DNA from 3 places in the Cellulosimicrobium sp. SJTW-1 genome. Region 2 is predicted to be linked to each of the others. Evidence: riboswitches for the same ligand, from Rfam matches in the RefSeq annotation. Region 2 holds a riboswitch; each other region holds the start of a gene.
What was found. Region 2 has a riboswitch for thiamine pyrophosphate ahead of thiO (glycine oxidase ThiO). Riboswitches for the same ligand answer to the same signal wherever they lie in the genome.
Positions count from the first base shown of each region.

Region 1: another riboswitch for thiamine pyrophosphate. It lies ahead of RSE42_RS09150 (ECF transporter S component); the one in region 2 lies ahead of thiO (glycine oxidase ThiO).
Region 3: another riboswitch for thiamine pyrophosphate. It lies ahead of RSE42_RS16815 (thiamine ABC transporter substrate-binding protein); the one in region 2 lies ahead of thiO (glycine oxidase ThiO).

Region 1 covers NZ_CP136680.1:2,005,853-2,013,498, reverse strand. The annotation lists gene RSE42_RS09165 (PPOX class F420-dependent oxidoreductase) at 1-358, shown strand, start outside; gene RSE42_RS09160 (Rv2578c family radical SAM protein) at 365-2,020, opposite strand; gene RSE42_RS09155 (hypothetical protein) at 2,064-2,501, opposite strand; TPP riboswitch at 2,646-2,765, shown strand; gene RSE42_RS09150 (ECF transporter S component) at 2,869-3,573, shown strand; gene RSE42_RS09145 (ABC transporter ATP-binding protein) at 3,566-5,413, shown strand; gene RSE42_RS09140 (energy-coupling factor transporter transmembrane component T family protein) at 5,410-6,198, shown strand; gene RSE42_RS09135 (M23 family metallopeptidase) at 6,216-6,884, opposite strand; gene hisS (histidine--tRNA ligase) at 6,913-7,646, opposite strand, start outside.
Region 2 covers NZ_CP136680.1:1,216,789-1,224,434, reverse strand. The annotation lists gene RSE42_RS05575 (glycosyltransferase family 4 protein) at 1-835, shown strand, start outside; gene guaA (glutamine-hydrolyzing GMP synthase) at 840-2,453, opposite strand; gene thiE (thiamine phosphate synthase) at 2,496-3,206, opposite strand; TPP riboswitch at 3,251-3,353, shown strand; gene thiO (glycine oxidase ThiO) at 3,343-4,617, shown strand; gene thiS (sulfur carrier protein ThiS) at 4,623-4,856, shown strand; gene RSE42_RS05550 (thiazole synthase) at 4,866-5,708, shown strand; gene RSE42_RS05545 (ThiF family adenylyltransferase) at 5,805-7,118, opposite strand; gene RSE42_RS05540 (DUF3817 domain-containing protein) at 7,115-7,561, opposite strand.
Region 3 covers NZ_CP136680.1:3,735,252-3,742,897, reverse strand. The annotation lists gene RSE42_RS16835 (hypothetical protein) at 1-699, opposite strand, end outside; gene RSE42_RS16830 (DUF4235 domain-containing protein) at 759-1,034, opposite strand; gene RSE42_RS16825 (ABC transporter permease) at 1,141-3,678, opposite strand; gene RSE42_RS16820 (ABC transporter ATP-binding protein) at 3,675-4,445, opposite strand; TPP riboswitch at 4,782-4,886, shown strand; gene RSE42_RS16815 (thiamine ABC transporter substrate-binding protein) at 4,969-6,060, shown strand; gene RSE42_RS16810 (ABC transporter permease) at 6,170-7,646, shown strand, end outside.

The DNA of each region.
Region 1 (7,646 bases), 790 kb from region 2:
CCAGCTCAGCCCGGTCACGTACGGCGTCGACGACGCGGGTCGGGTCGTCGTGTCGACGTACCCGGAGCGCGCCAAGGCGGTCAACGTGCGCCGCGACCCGCGCGCGTCGCTGCTGTCCCTGGGCGAGCGGTTCTCCGACCCGTGGGTGCAGGTCGACGGCGAGGCGGAGGTGATCGACCTGCCCGAGTCGGTCGAGCCGCTCGTCGACTACTACCGCGCCGTCGGCGGCGAGCACCCGGACTGGGACGAGTACCGCGCCGCCATGGTCACCCAGGGCAAGTCGCTCGTGCGGCTGACGATCACGCGCTGGGGACCGGTGGCGACGGGCGGCTTCCCGGCGCGCCTCGCCGACGCCTGACACAGGTCAGAACAGGACCTGCTCCACTCCCCCGCCGACGACGTCGAGCCCGCCGCCGTCCACGGGCATGCCCGCGAGCGCCCCGCCGTGGCCGTCGCGCGCGTCCTGCGGCGCCGGGTCGACGGCGAGGCTGCCGGCCGGGTAGGCACCGTCCGTCGGCGGTCCTGACCGGCGGTGCCGGTCGCCGGGCTCGCCGCGGCGGAACCGGCCCTCGACGCCCGCGGGGCCGCGGTGCCCCGCGACCCCGAACCCGCGCGCCTCGAGCATCGGCCGCACCCGGTCCCACAGCCAGGACCGGTACGCCGTCGAGGCGTACGTGCCGCGGGCGTACACGCGCTCGTACCCGGGGACGAGGCGCGGGTGCTCGCGCGCGAGCCAGCCCATGTACCACTCGCGTGTGCCGGGCTTGAGGTGCAGCGGCAGCACCGTGACGCCCGTCGCGCCCGCATCCTTGACGGCGTCGAGCAGCTCGGTGAGCGCGCGGGTCGAGTCGGTGAGCCACGGCAGCACGGGAGCGACCATGACGCCGCACGGCAGACCGGCCTCCCGGACCGTGCGGACGAGGTCGAGCCGCGCGCGCGGCGAGGGCGTGCCCGGCTCGACGCTCGCCTGGAGCTCGGGGTCCAGGAGCGCGAGGGACACGCCGATCCCGACCTCGACGCGCGAGGCGGCGTCGACGAGCAGGGGCAGGTCCCGGCGCAGGAGCGTGCCCTTGGTCAGCACGGACAGCGGCGTGCCCGACCCGGCGAGCGCGTCGATGATGCCGGGCATGAGGCGGTAGCGCCCCTCGGCGCGCTGGTACGGGTCGGTGTTGGTGCCGAGCGCGACGGCCTCGCGCGCCCAGGACGGGCGGGCGAGCTCGGCCCGCAGCACGTCGTCGACGTTGACCTTGACCACGACCTCCCGGTCGAAGTCCTCCCCCGCGTCGAGGTCGAGGTACTGGTGCGTGGGGCGGGCGAAGCAGTTGTGGCTCACGACCCCCGCGGCGACGAAGTCGCGCGTGCCGGTCGTGATGTCGACCAGCTCCGTCGTCTCCCCCGGCCCGTCGAGCGCTTCCAGGGAGTCGACGCGCAGCGCCTCGCCGCCGGTGACGTCCTGGCCGTCGAGGACGGGCCGCCCCTCCGCGAGCGCCGCGGCGCCCGGCCCGACGAGTACGTCGCCGAGCGCCAGGCGGGCACGGTGCCCGGCACCGCCGACGACGTGGCGCCACCCGCGCTCGGTGAGGAACCGGTGGTCGCCGCTCGCGACGAGGCGCGTGCCGTCGGCGAGGGTCACGCGGTAGGCGCGCTTGCGGGTGGCCCAGCGGTCGAGCACGCGGGTACGCACGTAGCGCCGGTACGCGCCGTGCGGGACGGTGCCGACGATCTCGTCGCCGACACGCAGCTCGCCGATCGGCCGTTGCGCGCCGTCGGCCAGCAGCACCGGGGTGGCGGGCGCGAGGCAGTAGGAGCACGCGTGGCTGCACCCGCGGTACGGGTTGACGGTCCACCGGAACGGCATGCGCGACATCGCCGGCACCTTGGACAGCGCGCTCTTGGCGGTGACCTCGTGGAACGTGATGCCCGCGAACTCGGGCGTGCGCACGCTGCGGACGAGGCCGACCCGCTCCAGCCCGGGGAGCGCGCCGTCGTCCGCGCCGAGCACCTGTCCGTCCCACCGCATCGCGCCATTCGAACAAACGTTCGAACGCGCTGTCAAGAGCGGGTCAGCCGTCGGCGGACCACGCCTTGAGCAGCGCCAGGTTCCCGAGGGGGATGTGGTGGCCGATGCGCGGGTGGTCCAGCGCGACACCGACGACCCCGGCCGCGCCGAAGGACGCGACGTAGTCGATCGCCGCCGGCACAGGTACCCCGAGCAGCGGCACGGAGCCTGTCTCGTCGTCCGCCAGACCGAGCGCCCGGGCCGCCTCGTCCGCGCGCGCGGCGCTGCTGTAGAGGCAGATCATGGGCCCCTGGTCCGCAGCGACGGCGTACGGACGGGGCTGGTCCTCGGACCCCCGCGCGATGAAGAACCACGTGCCGAGGCGCACCGTCTGCCGCCACAGCGCGATCTGCGCCGACGTGTCGCCCGCGGGCGCGCTCCGCACGGCCTCGTCGAGGCGGTCCAGCTCTGCGACCGCGGCGGAATCGTTGTCTCGGGTCATGCGCGCTGCCTCGTCCCTCGTGGTCGGAGCCCGTCCCCGGTCCGCGCGGGCTCCTCGTCGCCGTCACCTTCTCACGGCGGCCGGGCGTCCCGGTGGGTGAGACGCCGGGATTGTCCGGCGGGCGTCCAGGCCCTAGGGTCGGGCCGAACGCCCCCGGGGAGCGCATGAGCGCTGAGAGTGCAGGCCGGACACCCGTCCCCCCTGCAGACCCGTGGAACCTGATCTGGTTCGTACCAGCGAAGGGAGCAGGGCGGACGTCACCGTCCCCTGCGCGCTCGTGCCCGCGCCCCGCGCGTGCCGTCCGCGCGGGGCGCGGTGGCGCGCCGTCGTGCACCCCTCGCCCCGGGGGCCCGACGGAGGGAACCGCATGACCGAGCCCCGCACCACGCCGCCCCGGGCGACCCCGCCCACCGCCACGCCCGACGACCGACCCGACGGCGTGGGTCCCACGCCCGCCCCCCGGGACCGCGCCGTCGCCGCTCCCCCGAGCCGTGCCCGACGCCGCGGCCTCACCCTCCACGAGACGGTCCTCGTCGCCGTGCTGGGGGTCGTGTTCGGGTTCGTCTACTGGGCGTTCGTGCAGCTCTGGGCCCCGCTCCAGCTCGCGATGGGACCGCTCGCGGACCTCGCCGCCAACGTGCTCGCCGGCGCGTGGATCGTCGTCGGCCCGCTCGCGACGTACATCGTGCGCAAGCCGGGCGTCGGCATCCTCACCGAGACGCTCGCGGCGCTCGTCGAGGTGGTCTTCCTCGCGTCGCCCGCCGGCCCGCTGCTCGTCCTCGTGGGGCTCGTCCAGGGCGTGGGTGCCGAGATCCCCTTCGCCCTCACCCGGTACCGCCGCTACGGCTGGTGGGTCTTCGTCGCGTCGGGCGTCAGCGCGGCGCTCGTCACGTACGCGTTCAACGCGGTCCGCTTCGGCTGGCTCGGGCAGGACTACGCGATGCTCCGGCTCGGCGTGCAGGTCGTCTCGTGCGTCGTGCTGTGCGGGATCGCGGCGCGCCTCCTCGGCGACGCCCTCGCCCGCACCGGCGCGCTCGACGCCTTCGCGATCGGGGCTGACCGCCGTGGCTGAGGCACCGACCGCCGCACCGGACGTCACGCCGGACGCCGTGCCCGGCGACCTGCCCGACGCCGTCGCCGCCGCCGGCCTGACCGTCACCGTGGGCCACGACGGCACGCGCGTGCTCGACGACCTCACCCTCACCGTCCCCGCGGGCACCGGGCTGCTCGTGCTCGGCCCCTCGGGCTGCGGGAAGTCCACGCTGCTGCGTGCGCTCGTCGGCGTCGTGCCCCACACGCTGCCGGGCTCCGTCGCGGGGGACCTGCGCGTGACGGGCGTCGACCCGCGCGACACGACCCCGGCGGCGCTCGCCGCGCGCGTCGGCCTCGTCCAGCAGCGGCCGGGCGACCAGCTCTGCCTCGCCCGCGTCGACGACGAGCTGCGGTTCGCGCTCGAGAACCGGGCCGCGGACCCGCGCACGATGGACGCCCGCGCCGCCACCGCGCTCGCCGCCGTCGGTGCGGACCACCTGCACGACCGGCCGACCCACGCGCTGTCGGGGGGCGAGGCGCAGCGCGTCGCCCTCGCGGCGGCGCTCGTCGCCGACCCCGAGCTCGTGGTCCTCGACGAGGCGACGGCGTTCCTCGACCCGGCGGCGGCGCACGAGGTCGGGACGCTCGTGGGCGGGCTCGTCCGGGCGCCCGGACGGGACGCGCCCGACACCCCCGGCCGGTCGGTCGTGCTCGTCGAGCACCGCCTCGACGACGTCGGGACACTCCCGGCCGCGACGCTCGTGCTCGGCGACACCGGTCGCGTCGTCGCGCACGGCCCCACGACCGCCGTCCTGCGCGCGCACGCCGCCACGCTCGCCGCGCTCGGGTGCTGGCTGCCGCTCGACATCCGGCTGGAGCACGCCGGAGCCCCGGGCCCGCTCGGCGCACCCGCGACCGACGCCTGGCTCGTCAACCTCGCGCGCTCCGCCGACCCCCGCACCGCCGACCCCCGCGCCGCGGACCCCCGTGACGCAGACACCGGCCCGGCGGCGCTCGCCCCTGACCGCCCGGTCGCCCTGCGTGCCCGTCGCCTCGCGGTGCACCGCGCCGCGACAGGCCGCCGACGGCGCGGGCGGGACGAGACGCCGGTGGTGCGCGACGTCGACCTCGACGTGCACGCGGGCGAGGTGCTCGCAGTGGTGGGGCCGAACGGCGGCGGCAAGTCGACCCTCCTGCGCGGGCTGGCGGGACTCGAACGGACCACGGGCGAGGTCACGACGGCGCCCGGCGCGCCCGTCGCGATGGTGTTCCAGGACCCGGAGCACCAGCTCCTCGCGCGCACGGTCCGCGACGAGGTCGCCTGGTCGGCCCGGCTCGCGCGGCTCGACGACGTCGACGGACGCGTCGCGCGCACCCTCGACGCGTTCGCCCTCACGCACCTCGCCGACGCGAACCCGTACCGGCTCTCCGGCGGCGAGCAGCGGCGACTGTCCCTCGCGACGGCGACGGTGCTCGACCCGCCCGTCCTCCTCGCCGACGAGCCCACGTCGGGGCTCGACCGCGCCCAGGCGGACGCCGTCGCCAACGCGCTGCGCGAGCGCGCCGACGCGGACGGCGCGGTGGTCGTCGTCACGCACGACCTCGCGCTCGTCGCGGCCCTCGCCGACCGTGTCGCCGTCGTCGTCGGCGGCCGGCTCGTGGCGCTCGGGCCGCCCGCCACCGTGCTGGCCGACGACGCGCTGTGCCGGCGCGCCCGCCTGCGCCGTCCTCCCCTGCTCGCGTGGTGGGCCCGCACGGGCCACCGCCACGGCGTGGACCCGGGCGCGCTCGTCCGGGCGCTCGACGCCGCCGTCGGCACCGCCGTCGCGGCCGAACCCGCAGAGACCGCGCCCGCAGCCCTCGCGGAGGTCGCCCGGTGAGCGCGCCGCACAGCACGCCCCTCGGGCGCTGGAACCCGACGGTCAAGCTGGCGACCGTCCTCGTCGTGTCGACGGGTGCGCTGCTCGTCACCGACCCGTACACCCCCGCGATCGGGTGGGTGCTCACGGTCGTGGCGCTGCTGATCGCAGGACGCGTCCCCGTGCGCACGCTCGCCCTGGCGCACGTGCCCTTCCTCGTGTTCGCGACGAGCCTGCTGGTCGTCAACGTCGCCACCCGGCCCGGCGGCGACCCGGTCGACCTGGGCCCGGTCACCGTCGGCTCCGACGGCCTGACGATCGGCGCCGGGCTCGCGGTGCGCACGCTGCTCGTCGGCGCCCTCTCGCTCACGGTCGCGGTGACGACCGACCCGGTGCGCCTCATGACGAGCCTCCACCAGCACGGGCGGCTGCCCCTGACGTGGACGTACGCGGTGCTCGCGGCCCACCGGCTGCTCGTCGAGCTGCCCGACGCCTGGCACACCATCCGCTGTGCCCAGGCCGTGCGCGACCCGCGGCGGCGCCCCGGCACGCTCCCCCGGTCCCCCCGCGCGCTCGGCACCGCCGCGTTCGCCCTCCTCGTCGGCGCCGTGCGCCGGTCCGAGCGCCTGACCGTGGCGCTCGAGTCGCGGGGCCTGGGGTCCGGTCCGCGCACCACGGCGCGGCCCGTCCCGCTCGGTGTGCCCGACGTCGTCGCCGCGGTCGCCGTGCTGGCCGTCGCCGCGGCGGTGGTCGTCGTCGGGGTCCGCGGGGGGTGGGTCACGGGGCTGGGCGCGCTCACGGCGTGAGGCCTGCCGGACCGCGGTCACGCGGGCTCGACGACCGCACCCTCCGCCGGGACGCCGAGGTCCACGACGCGCGACGAGCCGTCGCGGGACCGCTCGCGGAAGCCCCGGAAGACGAGCGGCAGCCCGCGGGCGGCGAGCGCGTCCGGCGCGTCCATGGCCTGCACGTGCACGTGCGGCTGCGTCGAGTTCCCCGAGCTCCCGCACCGGCCCAGCTCCTCGCCCGCCTCGACCCGTCGGCCGGGCACGACGGCCACGGACCCGGCGCGCAGGTGCGCGAGGACGACGTACGTGCCGGGCGGGTCGAGGGCGAGCACCACGTGGTTGCCCGCGAGCGCCGCGGCGCCACCGCGCGCCCGCGCCGCCTGCGTGAGCGCGTAGCCGAGCAGCGCGGTGGGCGACCGGCGGGCCTCGTGGTCGGGCTCGCCGTCGTGCACCGCGACGACGGTGCCCGCCGCCGGGGCGAGCACGGGCAGCCCGAACGCGACGAACCGCTCGGGCGGCTCGGTGCCCAGCACGGTGCGCCAGTCGCGTACGGCGGCGGTGCGCCGCCCTCGGACGGCGACGAAGTCGATCGCGTACGTCGTCGCGAAGAGGTCGGTGCCGTGGCTCGGCACGCGGCGCGCCGGGCTGTTGCGGACGAGCCACGTCCCCTGGAAGGGCAGGGCGAGCTCGACGGGTCGCGTCACGTCGCCCTCCCCTCCCCGGTGCGGCGGGTCAGCCGTCCGCGGGCACGACGCGCGGGAAGCGGTCCTCGGCGGGCGGCTCCCACGTCGCCGCGTCGGCGTCGACCTGCTCCCCCGAGCGGATGTCCTTCACCTGGTCGGACGAGCGCGTGCCGTCGTCCTCGACGCGCGCGGGGAACCAGACGAACGGGATGCCGCGCCGGTCGGCGTAGCGGATCTGCTTGCCGAACTTCGCGGCGGCGGGCGCGACCTCGACCGGGACCCCGCGGGCGCGCAGCGCGTGCGCGACCGCGTCGGAGGCGTCGCGCGTCTCCTCGCTCGTGACGGCCACGACGACGGCGCTCGGCACGGACCGCGTCGCGCGCACCAGGCCCGCGGACAGCAAGCGCGACACGAGCCGGGACACGCCGATCGACAGACCGACGCCGGGGTAGGTGTTCGCACCGTCGGACGCGAGCGTGTCGTAGCGCCCGCCCGAGCAGATCGAGCCGAGCTGCTCGTGGCCCACGAGCACGGTCTCGTAGACGGACCCGGTGTAGTAGTCGAGGCCGCGCGCGATCTTGAGGTCGGCGACGACGACGCCCGGGGCGCGCACGCTCGCGGCCTCGATCAGCGCGCCGAGCTCGCCCAGCCCGGTCTCCAGCAGCTCGCTCTCCACGCCGTGCTCGGCGGCGAGCGCTCGCACGCGGTCGACCACGCCGGAGTCGCTCCCGCTGATGCCCGCGAGCGCGAGGCACGCCTGCGCCTGCTCGGGCGTCGTGCCGG
Region 2 (7,646 bases):
GACGGTCGTGCGCGCGGGGCTGCCCGCGGTGCTCACCGTGCACAGCGTCTGGGGCGGCGCGGAGCGCGCGTTCACCGGGCTCGACCGCGTGGTCCGCTGGTCCCGCTGGCCCGTGCTGTGGTCGGCCGTGAGCGAGCTGACCGCCGCTCCCCTGCGCCGCATCGTCGGCGACCACGGCGAGGTCGTGGTGCTGCACAACGGCCTCGACCTCGACGCGTGGCGCGTCCCGCGCACCGAGCGCGCCGACCGCATGGAGGGCTCGGCCGTCCACGTCGTGGCCGCGACGCGGTTCGCGCCCCGCAAGCGCGTGCTGCCGTTCCTCGAGGTCGTGCGCGACGCCGTCGCGCGCCTCCCCGAGGGGGCGCTGCACGTGACGCTCGCCGGGGACGGCCCCGAGCTGGCCGACGCGCGGCGCTTCGTCACCGAGCGCGGGCTGGGGTCGGTCGTGTCGCTCCCCGGCCGCCTGGACGCGACGGGCCTCCAGCGGCTCTACGCGCGCGCCGACGTGTTCGCCGCGCCCGCCGTCGAGGAGGCGTTCGGCATCGCCGCGCTCGAGGGCCAGGCCGCCGGGCTGGCGGTGCTCACGCGCTCGCAGTCGGGCGTCGCGGAGCGCCTCACCGACGGCGTCGACGCGCTCGTGGCGGACGACGACGCCGGCCTCGCCGACGCGCTCGTGCGCCTCGCGACCGAGGACGGCCTGCTCGACCGGATCGTCGCCCACAACCGGGACGTGCCGTCGTCGGCGGGCTGGCCGCGCGTGCTCGCCGACGTGGAGCGGGCATACGAACGGGCCGCGACGATCGCCGTGGATCGTCGGGCCCGCCCGTCCCGCTAGGGGGTCACTCCCACTCGATGGTGCCCGGGGGCTTGCTCGTCACGTCGAGCACGACGCGGTTGACCTCGGAGACCTCGTTGGTGATGCGCGTCGAGATGACGGACAGCACGTCGTAGGGCAGGCGCGTCCAGTCGGCCGTCATCGCGTCCTCGGACGAGACGGGGCGCAGCACGATCGGGTGGCCGTAGGTGCGGCCGTCGCCCTGGACGCCGACCGAGCGGACGTCGGCGAGCAGCACGACCGGGCACTGCCAGATCTCCTGGTCGAGGCCGGCCTTCGTGAGCTCCTCGCGCGCGATCGCGTCGGCGGCGCGCAGCGTCTCGAGGCGGTCCGCCGTGACCTCGCCGACGATGCGGATGCCGAGCCCGGGGCCCGGGAACGGCTGCCGCGCGACGATCTCCTCAGGCACGCCGAGCTCGCGACCGACCGCGCGGACCTCGTCCTTGAACAGGGTGCGCAGCGGCTCGACGAGCGAGAACTGCAGGTCGTCGGGCAGGCCGCCGACGTTGTGGTGGCTCTTGATGTTCGCCGCGCCCTCGCCGCCGCCGGACTCGACGACGTCCGGGTAGAGCGTGCCCTGCACGAGGAACTTCACCTCGGCGTCGTGCTCGCCCGCGTCCTCGACGATCTGGCGCGCCGCGTCCTCGAACACGCGGATGAACTCGCGGCCGATGATCTTGCGCTTGGTCTCCGGGTCGCTGTGCCCGGCGAGCGCGGTGAGGAACCGCTCCTTCTCGTCGCGGATCACGAGGTTGACGCCCGTCGCCGCGACGAAGTCGCGCTCGATCTGCTCGACCTCGCCCGCGCGCATCAGCCCGTGGTCGACGTGCACGCACGTGAGCTGGTCGCCCACCGCGCGCTGCACGAGCGCCGCGGCGACGGCGGAGTCCACGCCGCCCGAGAGCGCGCAGATGACCCGCGCGTCGCCGACCTGGGCGCGGATCGCCGCGACCTGGTCCGCGATGACGTTGCCGGGCGTCCAGTCCGGGGCGAGGCCCGCGCCGTCGTACAGGAAGTGCTCCAGCACCGTCTGGCCGTGCGCGGAGTGCTTGACCTCCGGGTGCCACTGCACGCCGTAGAGGCGACGCTCGCGGTCCTCGAACGCGGCGACCGGCGAGCCCGACGACGTCGCGAGGACCTCGAAGCCCTCGGGCGCGCGGTGCACGGCGTCGCCGTGGCTCATCCACGTGGTCTGGTTCTGCGGCGTGCCGTCGAGCAGCACGCCCGCGGCGCACACCTCGACCTCGGTGCCGCCGTACTCGCGCAGGCCCGTCTGGGCGACCTCGCCGCCGAGCGCCTTCGCCATGGCCTGGAAGCCGTAGCAGATGCCCATGACGGGCACGCCGGCCTCGAACAGCGCCGGGTCGACGAACGGGGCGCCCGTCGCGTACACGGACGAGGGGCCGCCCGAGAGGATGATCGCGGCCGGGTCCTTGGCGAGCATCTGCTCGACCGTGAAGGTGTGCGGCACGATCTCGGAGTAGACCTTGGCCTCGCGCACGCGGCGCGCGATGAGCTGCGCGTACTGGGCGCCGAAGTCGACGACGAGCACGGGCCGCGGGGTCGAGGCCACCTCGGCGGTGGTGGGAGTGTCGGGAGCGGTGGCGGGTGACGTCACCCGTCCAGGATAGTCGCCGTGCGGCGGGGCTCGTCCCGCGTCTCAGGCGTCGGTGCGCGCCTCGGCGCGCGCCGCGACGCGCTCGCGCAGGGCGCGGGCCGCCGCTTCCGGGTCGCTCGCCGCCGTGATCGCGCGCACCACCACGATCCGGGTCGCGCCCGCGTCGAGGACGGCGTCGAGCCGGTCCGCGTCGATCCCGCCGATCGCGAACCAGGGCGTCGCGGGCCGGGTCGCCGCGACGTCGCGCAGCAGGTCCAGGCCGACGGCGGCCCGCCCCGGCTTCGTCGGGGTCGCCCACAGCGGACCCACGCAGAAGTAGTCCACCGCCGGGTCGGCCTCTGCCGCGGCCGCCTGCGCGGCCGAGTGCGTGGACCGGCCGAGCGCGGGCCCCGCGCCGAGCAGCGCCCGCACGGCCGGGACCGGCAGGTCGCCCTGGCCCATGTGCACGACCGGCGCGCCCGTGACCGACGCCACGTCCGCCCGGTCGTTCACGGCCCACAGCGCGCCGTGCTCCGTCGCTACGCGCGCGACGAGCTCCTGGAGCTCGAGCTCGCGCGCGACGTCGAGCGTCTTGTCGCGGAGCTGCACGACGTCCACCCCGCCCGCGAGCGCCGCCCGCAGGAAGTCCTCGAGGTCGCCGCGCTCCTCGCGCGCGTCCGTGCAGAGGTAGAGCCGCGCGTCGGCGAGCCGGGCGCGTGCGGCGTCCGCCGACGGGGCGGGAGTGGCCGGGGTGGTGGAGGTCTCGGAGCTCACCCGCGGGAGCCTAGCCTCGGCGGCTCCTCGGCAGGAGGTACTGTGGCCGACAGCACGGGAGCCCCGCAGGGGGCTGAGAGGGCGTCGCCGCCGACCGTCGAACCTGATCTGGGTCATGCCAGCGAAGGGAGCGCACATGAGCCTGTCCGTCCACCCGTCCGCGGGTGGCTCCGTCGTGCCCGACGGCGCGCGCGACGTCGTCGTCGTGGGGGGCGGGATCGTGGGTCTCGCCGTCGCGTGGCGCGCGGCGCGCGCGGGGTTGACCGTCACGGTGCTCGACCCGGCGCCGGGCGCGGCCGCGACCCACGCCGCCGCGGGGATGCTCGCGCCGGTGACCGAGGCCGACTTCGGGGAGGAGGCCGCCCTGCGGCTCCACCTCGCGGCCGCCGCGGCGTGGCCGGCGTTCGCCGCGGACCTGCGCGCGGCGACGGGGGCGGACGTCGGGCTGCGGACCGCCGGGACGCTCACCCTCGCCTACGACGCCGACGACCTCGCGCTGCTCCGCCGCGTCCTCGCCCTGCACGCCGCGCACGGTCTCGCGTCGCACGAGCTCACCGTCGCCGACGCGCGCCGCCGCGAGCCGTACCTGGGCCCGCGCGTCGCCGGGGCGGCGTGGGCCCCCGCGGACCACGCGGTCGACCCGCGCGCGACGCACGCCGCGCTGCTCGCCGCGCTCGGCGGCCGCGACGCCGGGGGTGCGGGCTCGGCCACCGGGGCGCGCGTCGTCCGCGCGTCCGCGACCCGGCTCGCGCTCGATGCCGGGCGCGTGGTCGGCGTGCACGACGACGCGGGCCGGCTCCACCGCGCGGGTGCGGTCGTCGTCGCGGCGGGCTGGCAGTCGGGCGCCCTCCTCGCGGACGTGCCGGGCATCGTCGTGCCCACGCGGCCGGTGAAGGGTCAGACGCTGCGGCTCGACGCGGGCCCGGACCTCGCGCTGGAGCACGTCGTGCGCGGGCTCGTGCAGGGGCGGCCGGTGTACGTCGTGCCGCGCGACCCCGAGCCTGCGGGGCCGCGCGCCGGGCACCGGGAGGTCGTCGTCGGGGCCACCACCGAGGAGAACCCGGACGACCGCCGCGCCACCGCCGGCGGCGTCTTCGCGCTCCTGCGGGACGCCCGCGCCCTCCTGCCGGGGATCGACGAGGCCGCGCTGGTCGAGGTGACGCCGCGGGGGCGCCCCGCGACACCGGACAACCTCCCGCTCGTCGGGCCGACGGACGTCCCGGGGCTCCACCTCGCGACGGGCCACGGCCGCAACGGCATCCTGCTCGCCCCGCTCACGGCCGACGCCGTCGTCGCCGGGCTCGGCGGGCTCCCCGCGCTCGGCGGGACGGAGCCCGGCGACGACGTCGCGACCGCCCTCGCCACCGCCCGGACCGACCGCTTCGCCCGCACCGCCACGACACCGAGGTGAGACCCGTGACCGCACCCGCACCCACCGCGCTCGTCAACGGCGAGCCGTACCCGCTCGACGGCGACGTCGACCTGGAGCGGCTCGTCGCCGCGCTCGTCCCCGCCTACGTCGCCGACGGCACGCCGCAGGGCGTCGCGGTGGCCGTCGGGGACGCCGTCGTGCCGCGCGGCGCCTGGGCGACGACCGTCGTCGCGCCCGGGGACCGCATCGAGATCGTCACCGCCGTCCAGGGCGGCTGAGGAGGAGCCATGACCACGACCGACGTCTCCCCCGCCACCGCGAGCGGCCCGGCCGGCGCCGACGACCCGCTCGTCGTCGCCGGCACCCCGATCGGGTCGCGCCTCGTCATGGGCACCGGTGGGGCCGCGAACCTGCTCACGCTCGAGGACGCGCTCGTCGCGTCGGGCACCGCCCTCACGACCGTCGCGATGCGACGCGTCGCCGTCCGCGCCGGCGGGGACGCGAGCCCCGACGCGGGGATCTGGGCGCTGCTCGCCCGCCTCGGTATCCGCGCGCTGCCCAACACCGCCGGGTGCTTCTCGGTGCGAGAGGCCGTGCTCACCGCGCACCTCGCGCGCGAGGCGTGCGGTACCGAGTGGGTCAAGCTCGAGGTGATCGCCGACGACGTGACCCTCCTGCCCGACCCGGTCGGCCTCGTCGAGGCGGCCGAGCAGCTCGTGCGCGACGGGTTCGTCGTGCTGCCCTACACGAACGACGACCCGATCCTCGCGCGCCGGCTGGAGGACGTCGGCTGCGCCGCCGTCATGCCCCTCGGGGCGCCCATCGGCACGGGGCTCGGCATCCTCAACCCGCGCAACATCGAGGCGATCGCCGCCGCGGCCCGGGTGCCCGTGATCCTCGACGCGGGGATCGGCACGGCGTCCGACGCCGCGCTCGCCATGGAGCTCGGCTGCGACGGCGTGCTCCTCGCGACGGCCGTCACGCGCGCCGCCGACCCGGTCCGCATGGCCCGCGCGATGCGCCTCGCCGTCGAGTCGGGCCGGCTCGCCGCGGGCGCAGGGCGCATCCCCCGCCGCGAGGGCGCCCTCGCGAGCTCGTCCCCGCAGGGCCGCCTCGACCTGGCCCTCTGACCCCGTCGACCAGGCGGTCCCTGCGCGCCGAGCAGGCCATCCCGGCTCGTCCGTCGACCAGGACGCGCCGCGACCACCTGGTCGACGTGCAGGGGGCTAGAGGGTGGGGGTCTTCAGGGCGTCGAGGAGGGCCGGGACGCCGCCGACGACGGAGCGTGCGTCGAGGCCCGCGGCGCGGGCGGCGTCGGCGACGCGGGCGGAGCGGCCGCCGACCGCGCACACCACGAGCACCGGGCGGTCGGCGGGCAGGTCCGCGAGCGCCGCGGCGGCACCGGGGTCCTGCGTGCCGCCGAGGAACGCGCCGCTCGGGACGAGCGTCGACCCGGGGAGCGGGCGCACCTGCGCCTCCCAGTCCTCGCGGACGTCGAGCAGGAAGGGTGCGGCGTCGTCGGCCCGCAGCAGGGCGGCCGCATCAGAGGCGGACACGTCGCGCGGCGCGGGCCCCGCTGCCCCGGTCGGCCCCGCCCCGGCACCGGGCACCGCCACGGGCGGCGCCGCGGGCCGGAGCCCGCAGAACGCGGCGTAGGCGTCGTCGCCCGGCAGGAGCGCGGTGACGGGCTCGCGCGTCGGGTCGGCGCGCACGGTGAGCTGGCGCCACGAGAGGTCGAGGGCGTCGTAGACGGCGAGGCGGCCCAGCAGCGTCGTGCCGGCGCCGGTGACGAGCTTGATCGCCTCGGTCGCCATGACGGAGCCGACGGTGCCGCACATCGCGCCGAACACACCGCCGGTGGCGCAGTCGGGTGCCGCGCCCGGGGGCGGCGGGACGGGGAACACGTCGCGGTAGGTGACCCCGCGCGGACCTCGCTCTCCCGGCCCCGCGGGGTCGGGACCCGCGGCGCCCGGGTGCGCGGCGTCGTCGGGCACGGCGAACCGGGGCGCGGCCCAGAAGACGCTGACCTGTCCCTGGAAGCGGTAGATCGAGCCCCAGACGACGGGCAGGCCGAGGACCTCGGCCGCGTCGGAGACGAGGTAGCGGGTCGGGAAGTTGTCGGCGCCGTCGAGCACGACGTCGTAGCCGCGCAGCACGTCGAGCGCGTTGTCCGCGTCGAGCCGCAGCGCGTGCTCGACGACGTGGACGTGCGGGTTGACGTCCGCGATGCTCTCGCGCGCGGAGTCGACCTTGCGGCGCCCGACGTCCGACCCGCCATGGATGACCTGGCGCTGGAGGTTGGACGTGTCGACGGCGTCGTCGTCGACGATGCCGATCGTGCCGACGCCCGCGGCGGCGAGGTAGAGCAGCGCGGGGCTGCCGAGGCCGCCCGCGCCGACGACGAGCACGCGCGCGGCCGCGAGCCGCCGCTGGCCCTCGGTGCCGACGCCCGGCAGCGCGAGATGGCGCGCGTAGCGCTCGAGCTCCGGCGTCGAGAGCTCGTGACCGGGCGCGACGAGGGGCGCGAGCGGCGTCGTCATGCCGCGTACTGCTCCTCCAGCGCGACGAGCTTCGCGTCGGCCTCGGCGTGCACCTTCTTCTCGAGGATGAACGACATGACCGGCACGACGCCCGCGAACACCATCGTCGCGAGGCGGCCCCAGCCCCAGCGCATCTTGGTCCACAGGTCGAGCACGGTGACGAGGTACACGACGTAGATCCACCCGTGGGCGAAGGGGATCCAGGACACGTAGCGCATGATCCCGTCGACGTCGACGAACGCACCGACCCCGTACTTGACGAGCATCTCGACGCACAGGATCAGCAGCATCACACCGGTGATGATCGCGAGGACCCGGTAGCGCGCGAGCGCGCCGCGCGCCTTGCGGATCGCGGTGCGCGCGGCCTCCGCGCTGGGGGCCGCCGCGTCGGCGGGGGCGACGACGGGCGCGTCGGTGGGGGTGGCCGGGTCCTGCGTGGTCATGGGAGAGGTCCTCGTTCCGGGCGAGACGGCCGCGGCGGTCTCCGCCGCGTGCGGTGGCGTGACGCGGTCGCCGCGTTAAACCGTC
Region 3 (7,646 bases), 1.8 Mb from region 2:
CCACCACTCGCGGACGCGACCGACGAGGGCCGTGACGGTGAACGCGCCGACGACGATCCACACGACCTCGCAGTAGCCCGCCGCGATGCGCACCGCGGCGGAGCGGGCGCTGCGCCGGGCGTCGTCGTCGCGCGCGGAGGCGCTGCGGTCGAGGCGCCGCGCGAGGCGTTCCAGCAGGGTGCGGGCGAGCAGCGCGCCCGCGACGACGAGCACGACGGTGAGCCCGAAGCCCTCGGGGACGGGGTTGGCGGTCTCGAACCCCGCCCCCGCCGCGAACGCGTGGTCGAGCGCGGCGGAGTCGATGTACGCCTGCCAGTCGGACGACAGCCCGCCGTAGAACTCGTAGATGACGAGGTAGGGGACGAGGACCGAGGCGATCGAGCCGAGCAGCGCCCGGACCTCGAGCCGGTCCCGCTCCGTGCGCGGCTCCCGGCGCAGGACGTGCAGCATGACGACGATGCCGACGACCGTCGCGAGCGGCGAGAAGCACAGCACCAGCAGGCCGAGCACCCCGGACGACGGCGCGACGGCGAGCGCGGCCCGCAGCGCGAGCTCGTGCAGCACCTGCGCGAGGACGGCGACCGCGACGAGCGCGGGCCAGTGCCGGGCCAGGAGCCGGCCGGCGTCGGCGAGGACGCGCAGGCCGGCGCGCAGCATCGGGTCCTGAGGGGGCGTCGGGCTCGCCGGCGGGGCGGTCACGCGCGCCAGGCTACCGGGCGGTCCGACCTCCCTCGCGCGGAGGGAGGCCGGGCCGGGCGTCAGGCACGCGAGGCGAGGCGGGCGACGACGCGCTTCGCCTCCTTGCCCGCGAAGCGGCGGGCGAGGACGCCGACGCCCGCGGCGACGGCGGCGAAGGTCACGGCCTGGACGACGCCGACCTCCTCGTCGTCGAGGTCCTTCGGGGCGTCGTGCCCGGTGACCTTGGCCCAGACGAACGTGACGAGCTTCTGGGCGGCCCAGCCCGCGGCGAAGGTCAGGGCGACGGTCCCGACCTTGAGGGCCAGGGTCTGCTCGTTCTCGTTCGTGTCGGCCACGAGGGGTTCCTCCGTCGGTCGGGGCGCCGGGCGGCGCCGGGCGTGCTCGCACGACCACCGTAGTGCGAAGTCGCCGCCCACGCGTCGCCCGGCGCGCGCACCCGGCTCAGTCGTGGCTCACCGCGTCCAGGACGGGCAGGCGCGCGGCGCGCACCGCGGGCCACACCGCGGCGACGACGCCCACGACGCCCGCGAGCACGAGCATGGCGCCGAGCTGGGCCCACGGCACGGCGAGGGTCGTGAAGCCCTGGTCCGCGAGCACCGACGGGAGCGCGGCGGCGAGGCCGGTCCCCACGGCGAGCCCGACGGCCGTGCCGAACACCGCGACGAGCACGGACTCGATGACGATCGTCGTCGCGAGCTGGGCCCGCCCGAGCCCGACGGCCCGCAGCAGCCCGATCTCGCGCGTCCGCTCTGCGACGGACAGCGCGAGCGTGTTGACGATGCCCAGCACGGCGACGAGGACGGAGAGCCCCAGCAGGGCGTACACGATCGCGAGGACCGACTCGACCTGGCCGGCGACGTCGGCGGCGAACTCGTCGGCGTCGAGCACGGACGCGACGACGTACGGCGCGACGGCGTCGGTCACCGCGGCCCGCACGGCCGCGAGGTCGGCGCCGGGCTCGGTGTCGAGGAACAGCATCTCCGTCGTCGTCGCGCCGACCGCGGCTGCCACGTCGGGCGGCAGGAGCAGGTCGACGGAGAACGCGTGCGAGTCGACCACCGCGCCGATGCGCACCTCCCGGGCCGGGAGGTCGGGCCGTGCCGGATCGGCGAGCGTCAGGACGTCGCCCAGGGCCCAGCCGTGCTCGTCGAGCGCGTCCGCCATGACGGCGGCCTCGCCCCGCGCGTACGCGGCGAGGTCGCCCTCGGTCGCGGTCGTGCGCACGGAGCGGCCGAAGCCGTCGGCGGGGAACCCGACGACGAGCTGGGGCTCGCCGTCGACGACGACCTGCCCGTACGTCGTGACGTCGACCGCCGCGACGCCGGGCACCGTGCTCACGTCGCGCGCGACCCCGTCGGGGAGGTAAGGCATCGCCGAGCGGACGACGAGGTCGGCCGCGGTCTCCTGGTCGACGATGTCCTGCACGGAGACGCGGGTGGACAGCGCGAGGACGGACGTCGTCGAGACGAGCGCCATCCCGACGACGAGCGCGCCCGCGGTGGCCGCGGTCCGCCGCGGCTGGCGCGTGACGTTGCCGCGCGCGAGGCCGCCGAGCGGGCGGACCAGCGCGACGAACGGCGCGGCGAGGACGGTCAGCACCGGGCCGACCGCGAGCGGGGCGAGGAGGAGCACCCCCGCGACGACGCCGGCCGCGCCGAGACCGAGGAGGGGCGCGCCCCCGCTGCCGACCACGGCCGCCGCGACGACGAGCCCCACGCCCGCGAGCAGCGCGAGGGTCCCGGCGACGGCGCGGGCCCGCCCCGTCCCGGTGGGCCGGACGACGTCGGCGCGCATCGCCTCCACCGGGCGCACGAGCGCGGCGTGCCGCGCGGGCAGGGCGGCGGCGAGCACCGACACGACGACGCCGACCACGAGCGGGACGGCGACCCCCGTGGTCGTGACGGGCAGCGAGCCGGAGAGCTCCATGCCGACGGCGCCGAGCCCGCTGCGGGCGAGCTCCGCGAGGCCGAACCCGGCCCCGACGCCGAGCAGCGCGCCCACGGCCCCGACGACCGCCGCCTGCCCCACCACGGAGCCGAACACCTGTCCGGGCGACGCGCCCACCGCGCGCAGGAGCGCGAGCTCGCGCGTGCGGCGTCGGACGTGCATCGAGAACGTGGTGGTGATGATGAACGTGCCGACGAACAGCGCGAGCGCGGCGAACACCAGCAGGAACGTCGAGACGAACCCGAGCTGGTCGGTGATCGCCTCGCTCGTCTCGGCGCGCAGCTCCGCCCCTGTCAGCGCCTCGGCGCCCGCCGGGAGCGCGGTCGCGACGGCGTCCCGCAGCGCCTCGGGGGAGACGCCGTCGGCCGCGTAGAGCGCGACCGACGGGACGAGGCCGTCGGGCGCGTACGTCGCGGCGGCGGTCCCGGCGTCGAGCAGGACGATCGTCGCGCCCGCCATCGGCGCGGACAGCGAGACCTCGCCGACCACGCGCACGGGCCGCACGGCGTCGCCCAGCACGACGTCGGTCGTGTCGCCCACCGCGAGGCCCGACGCCGCGAGCGTCGCCGACTCGAGCGCGACCTCGCCGCCGTCGCGGGGTGCGCGGCCGTCGACCACCTGGGGGCCGGGGTCGCGGGGGTCGTAGGCGACGCCGATGCTCGGCGCCTGGCTGCCGAGGACCGCGGTCCCGTCCGCGCCCACGAGCACCGCGGGACCGCTCATCTCGGGGAGCGCGAGCGCGACGTCGTCGCGTGCGCCGAGGTCGTGCGCCAGGTCCGCCGGGACGAGGCTGCGCGCACCGCCGACCTGGGCCGACGCCGACGTGAGCGCGTCCCCGGCGGGGGACGCGCCGCGCACGTACGCGTCCGCCTGGACCGACGAGGCGACGATGCCGTCGAACGTGGTGGCGAGCATCGCGCGCAGCGCGAACGTCCCGGTCACGAACGCGACGCCGATCGTCACCGCGAGGACCGAGAGGACGAGCTGCGCGCCGTGCGCGCGCACGCCGCGCAGCGCGATCCGGCCCATCATCGGGCGGCCGCCGTCGCCGGTGCCGGGGTGGCGTGCGCCGGGGCCGGCGCGGCGGGCGTGAGGGAGCCCAGCGTGTCGAGGACCGCCTGCGGCGTGGGGTCGTGGAGCTCGGTCACGAGGCGGCCGTCCGCGAGGAAGAGCACCCGGTGGGCGTACGACGCCGCGGTCGGGTCGTGCGTGACCATCGCGACGGACTGGCCGAGGTCGTCCACGGACGCGCGCAGGAAGCCCAGGACCTCCGCGGCGGCGCGCGAGTCGAGGTTCCCCGTCGGCTCGTCCGCGAGCACGATCGCGGGTCGCGACACCAGCGCCCGCGCGCACGCGACCCGCTGCTGCTGCCCGCCCGACAGCTCGGCGGGCCGGTGCCCCAGCCGGGGGCGCAGGCCCACGGCGTCGACCACGCGGTCGAACCACTCCCGGTCGACGGGCCGCCGGGCGATCGCGAGCGGCAGCACGATGTTCTCCTCCGCCGTGAGCGTCGGCACGAGGTTGAACGACTGGAAGACGAACCCCAGGCGCGTGCGCCGCAGGCGCGTCAGGCGCCGCTCGCTCATCGCGGAGACCGTCTCGCCGTCGACGACGACGGTCCCCGCCGTGGGAGAGTCGAGCCCCGCGAGGCAGTGCATGAGTGTCGACTTGCCCGAGCCGGACGGGCCCATGATCGCGGTCAGGCGCCCCCGCTCGAGGTCGACGTCCACGCCGTCGAGCGCACGCACCGCGGCCTCCCCGCGCCCGTACGTCCTCACCAGCCCGCGCGCGGTCGCGATCGCGGGTCGCGCAGCGCCCTGAGCGCCCTGAGCGCCCTGAGCGCCCTCAGCGCCCTCAGTGGGCGGGCCCTCGCGCGGGGTGCTCCGCTGTGCCGCACCTGTCGTCGTCACGTCCTCGTCCGTCCTCTCGTCGTGCCGCTGCGCGGGAGCGTCGTGGCTCGCCGGGCGGCGCCGTCCTGTGGTGGCCGCCGGGGCTCCCGGCGGCCGTACCGACCCTCCCGCGGCGCGCGTGCCCGCGGCATCGGGGGCGGGCCCCGAACCGCCCCTGGTCCGCGGTCGCCGGTGCTCAGGGTTCTCTCAGGGGACTCTCCGGGTGAGGGGCCGGTGTAGGCTCGCGGTGAACGACAGGGGAGCTCCTGGAGGAGCTGAGAGTGCGGACCACCGCAGACCCTCGAACCTGATCCGGTTAGCACCGGTGGAGGAAGTCGGGAATCTCGATCACCTGCTCGCGCGGTCCGTCGCGCCCACCCGGCGCGCGGCCCGTCGGGCCGGTGGACCCCTCCTGAACGTCCAGGGAGGACACATGCAGCACACGACCACCGTCGCCCGCCGCGGCCGGGCCCTCGCGACCGGCGTGGGCGCGACGCTCGCGCTCCTCGCCCTCGCGGCCTGCTCGGGGGGCGACGGCGCCGGGGGCGACGACGCGTCGTCGGGCCGCGGGGGCACGGTCACCCTGGTGACCCACGACTCCTTCGCGGTGAGCGACGACGTGCTTGCCGCGTTCGAGGAGGAGAGCGGGCTCACCGTCGAGCAGGTCGCGCCCGGCGACGGGGGCGCGCTGGTCAACCAGCTGATCCTCACGAAGGACTCGCCCCTCGGCGACGTCGTGTTCGGGATCGACAACACCTTCGCGTCGCGCGCGATCGACGAAGGCGTCCTCGAGCCGTACACGCCCGCCGACGTCTCGGAGTCCGCCGCGTCGTACGCGGTCGGGGACGGCGGCGAGCTCACCGCCGTCGACCTCGGGGACGTGTGCGTCAACGTGGACCACGGGTGGTTCGCCGACGCGGGGATCCCCGAGCCCGTGACGCTGGAGGACCTGGCGAAGCCCGAGTACCGGGACCTCCTCGTCGTGACCAACCCCGCGACGTCGTCGCCGGGCCTCGCGTTCCTCCTCGCGACCGTCGGGGCGTTCGGCGAGGACGGCTGGGAGGACTACTGGGCGGACCTGCGCGCCAACGGCGTGAAGGTCGTCGACGGCTGGTCCGACGCGTACTACGTCGACTTCTCCGGCTCGGAGGGCGCCGGCCCGCGCCCGCTCGTGCTGTCGTACTCGACGTCGCCCGCGTTCACGCTCACCCAGGACGGCTCCGCGTCGACCACGGGTGCGCTGCTCGACACGTGCTTCCGCCAGGTCGAGTACGCGGGCGTGCTCGCGAACGCGAAGAACCCCGAGGGCGCGCAGCAGCTCCTCGACTTCCTCGTGAGCGAGAGGTTCCAGGCCGACGTCGCCGACCAGATGTACATGTACCCGGCCGACGACTCCGTCGCGCTGCCCGACGGCTGGGCCGAGTTCGCACCGCTCGCCGACGAGCCCTTCGAGGTCGCGCCCGCCGACGTCTCGGCGCACCGCGACGAGTGGATCAAGGCATGGACGGCCACGGTCGTCGACTGACCCCCGGCCCACGAGCGACCACGGCTCTACCTCGCGAGGTAGAGCCGTGGTCGCGCGGGGTAGACCCGTGGTTTCCCGAGGTAGAGCCGTGGTCGCGCGAGGGAGAGCCGTGGTGAGGGGTCCGGGGGTCCGGCGGGGCGGCGTCGGGCGCGGGGTGCTGTGGGGTCTGGCGGCGGCGGTGCCGCTGGCGTTCCTCGGGGTGTTCTTCGCGTGGCCGGTCGTCACGCTCGTGGCGCGCGGGTTCGTCGGGGACGACGGCGGCCTCGACCTCTCGGGGTTCGCGGAGGTCTTCTCCGAGCCCCGCACGTGGCGGATCGTCGGCCTCACGCTCTGGCAGGCCGTGCTCGGCACGGCGCTGTCGCTGCTGCTCGGCGTTCCCGGTGCGTACGTGCTGTACCGGTGCCGGTTCCCCGGGCGGCGGGTCGTGCGCGCGCTCGTCACGGTCCCGTTCGTGCTGCCGACCGTCGTCGTCGGCGTCGCGTTCCGGTCCCTGCTCGTGCAGGGCGGCCCGCTCGGGTTCCTGCGGCTCGACGAGACGTTCGCGGCGATCGTCGTCGCGCTCGTGTTCTTCAACTACTCCGTGGTGGTGCGCACGGTCGGCGGGCTCTGGGAGCACCTCGACCCGCGCGCCGAGCAGGCCGCGCGCGCCCTCGGCGCGACGCCGTGGCGCGCGTTCCGCACCGTGACGCTCCCGGCGCTCACGCCCGCGATCACGAGCGCCGCGTCGATCGTCTTCCTCTTCTGCGCGACGGCGTTCGGCGTCGTGCTCGTGCTCGGCGGCATCCGCTACGGGACGATCGAGACGGAGATCTGGATCCAAACGACCCAGTTCCTCGACCTGCGCACCGCGGCGGTGCTGTCGGTCGTGCAGCTCGTGGTCGTCGCGGCGGCGCTCTCGGTCGCGAACCGCACGCGGGCCCGGCGCGAGCGTGCCCTGAACCTGTCGTCCTCGGCGTCGTCCGCGCACCCCATGCGCCTGTGGCGCGACGGCCGCCCGACGGGCGACCTCGCGCCCGCCGCGCTCACCGCGGCCGTGGTCGTCGTGCTCGTCGGGCTCCCGCTCGGCACGCTCGTGGTGCGCTCGTTCCGCGTCCCGGGCGGCGGCTGGGGTCTCGACAACTACGCGAACCTCGGCACCACGGGCGGGCGCAACGCCCTGTCCGTCACCGTGTGGGAGGCGGCGGGCAACTCGCTGCGCACCGCCGCGCTCGCGACCGTGCTCGCCGTCGTGATCGGCGGACTCGTGGCGCTCGTCGTGTCCCGGCGCCCGCGCTCGCGCGCGGGTCGGCGCGCGATCTCGGTGCTCGACTCGGTGTTCATGCTCCCGCTCGGGGTCTCCGCCGTGACGGTCGGGTTCGGGTTCCTCGTCACGCTCGACAGGCCGCTCGGCCTCGACGTCGACCTGCGCACGTCGGGGCTGCTGGTGCCGATCGCGCAGGCGGTCGTCGCGACGCCGCTCGTCGTGCGCACGGTCCTGCCGACGCTGCGCGCCATCGACCCGCTCCTGCGCGAGGCCGCCGCGACCCTCGGCGCCGCGCCCGGGCGCGTGTTCCGCACGGTCGACGGCCCGATCGCCGCGCGCTCGC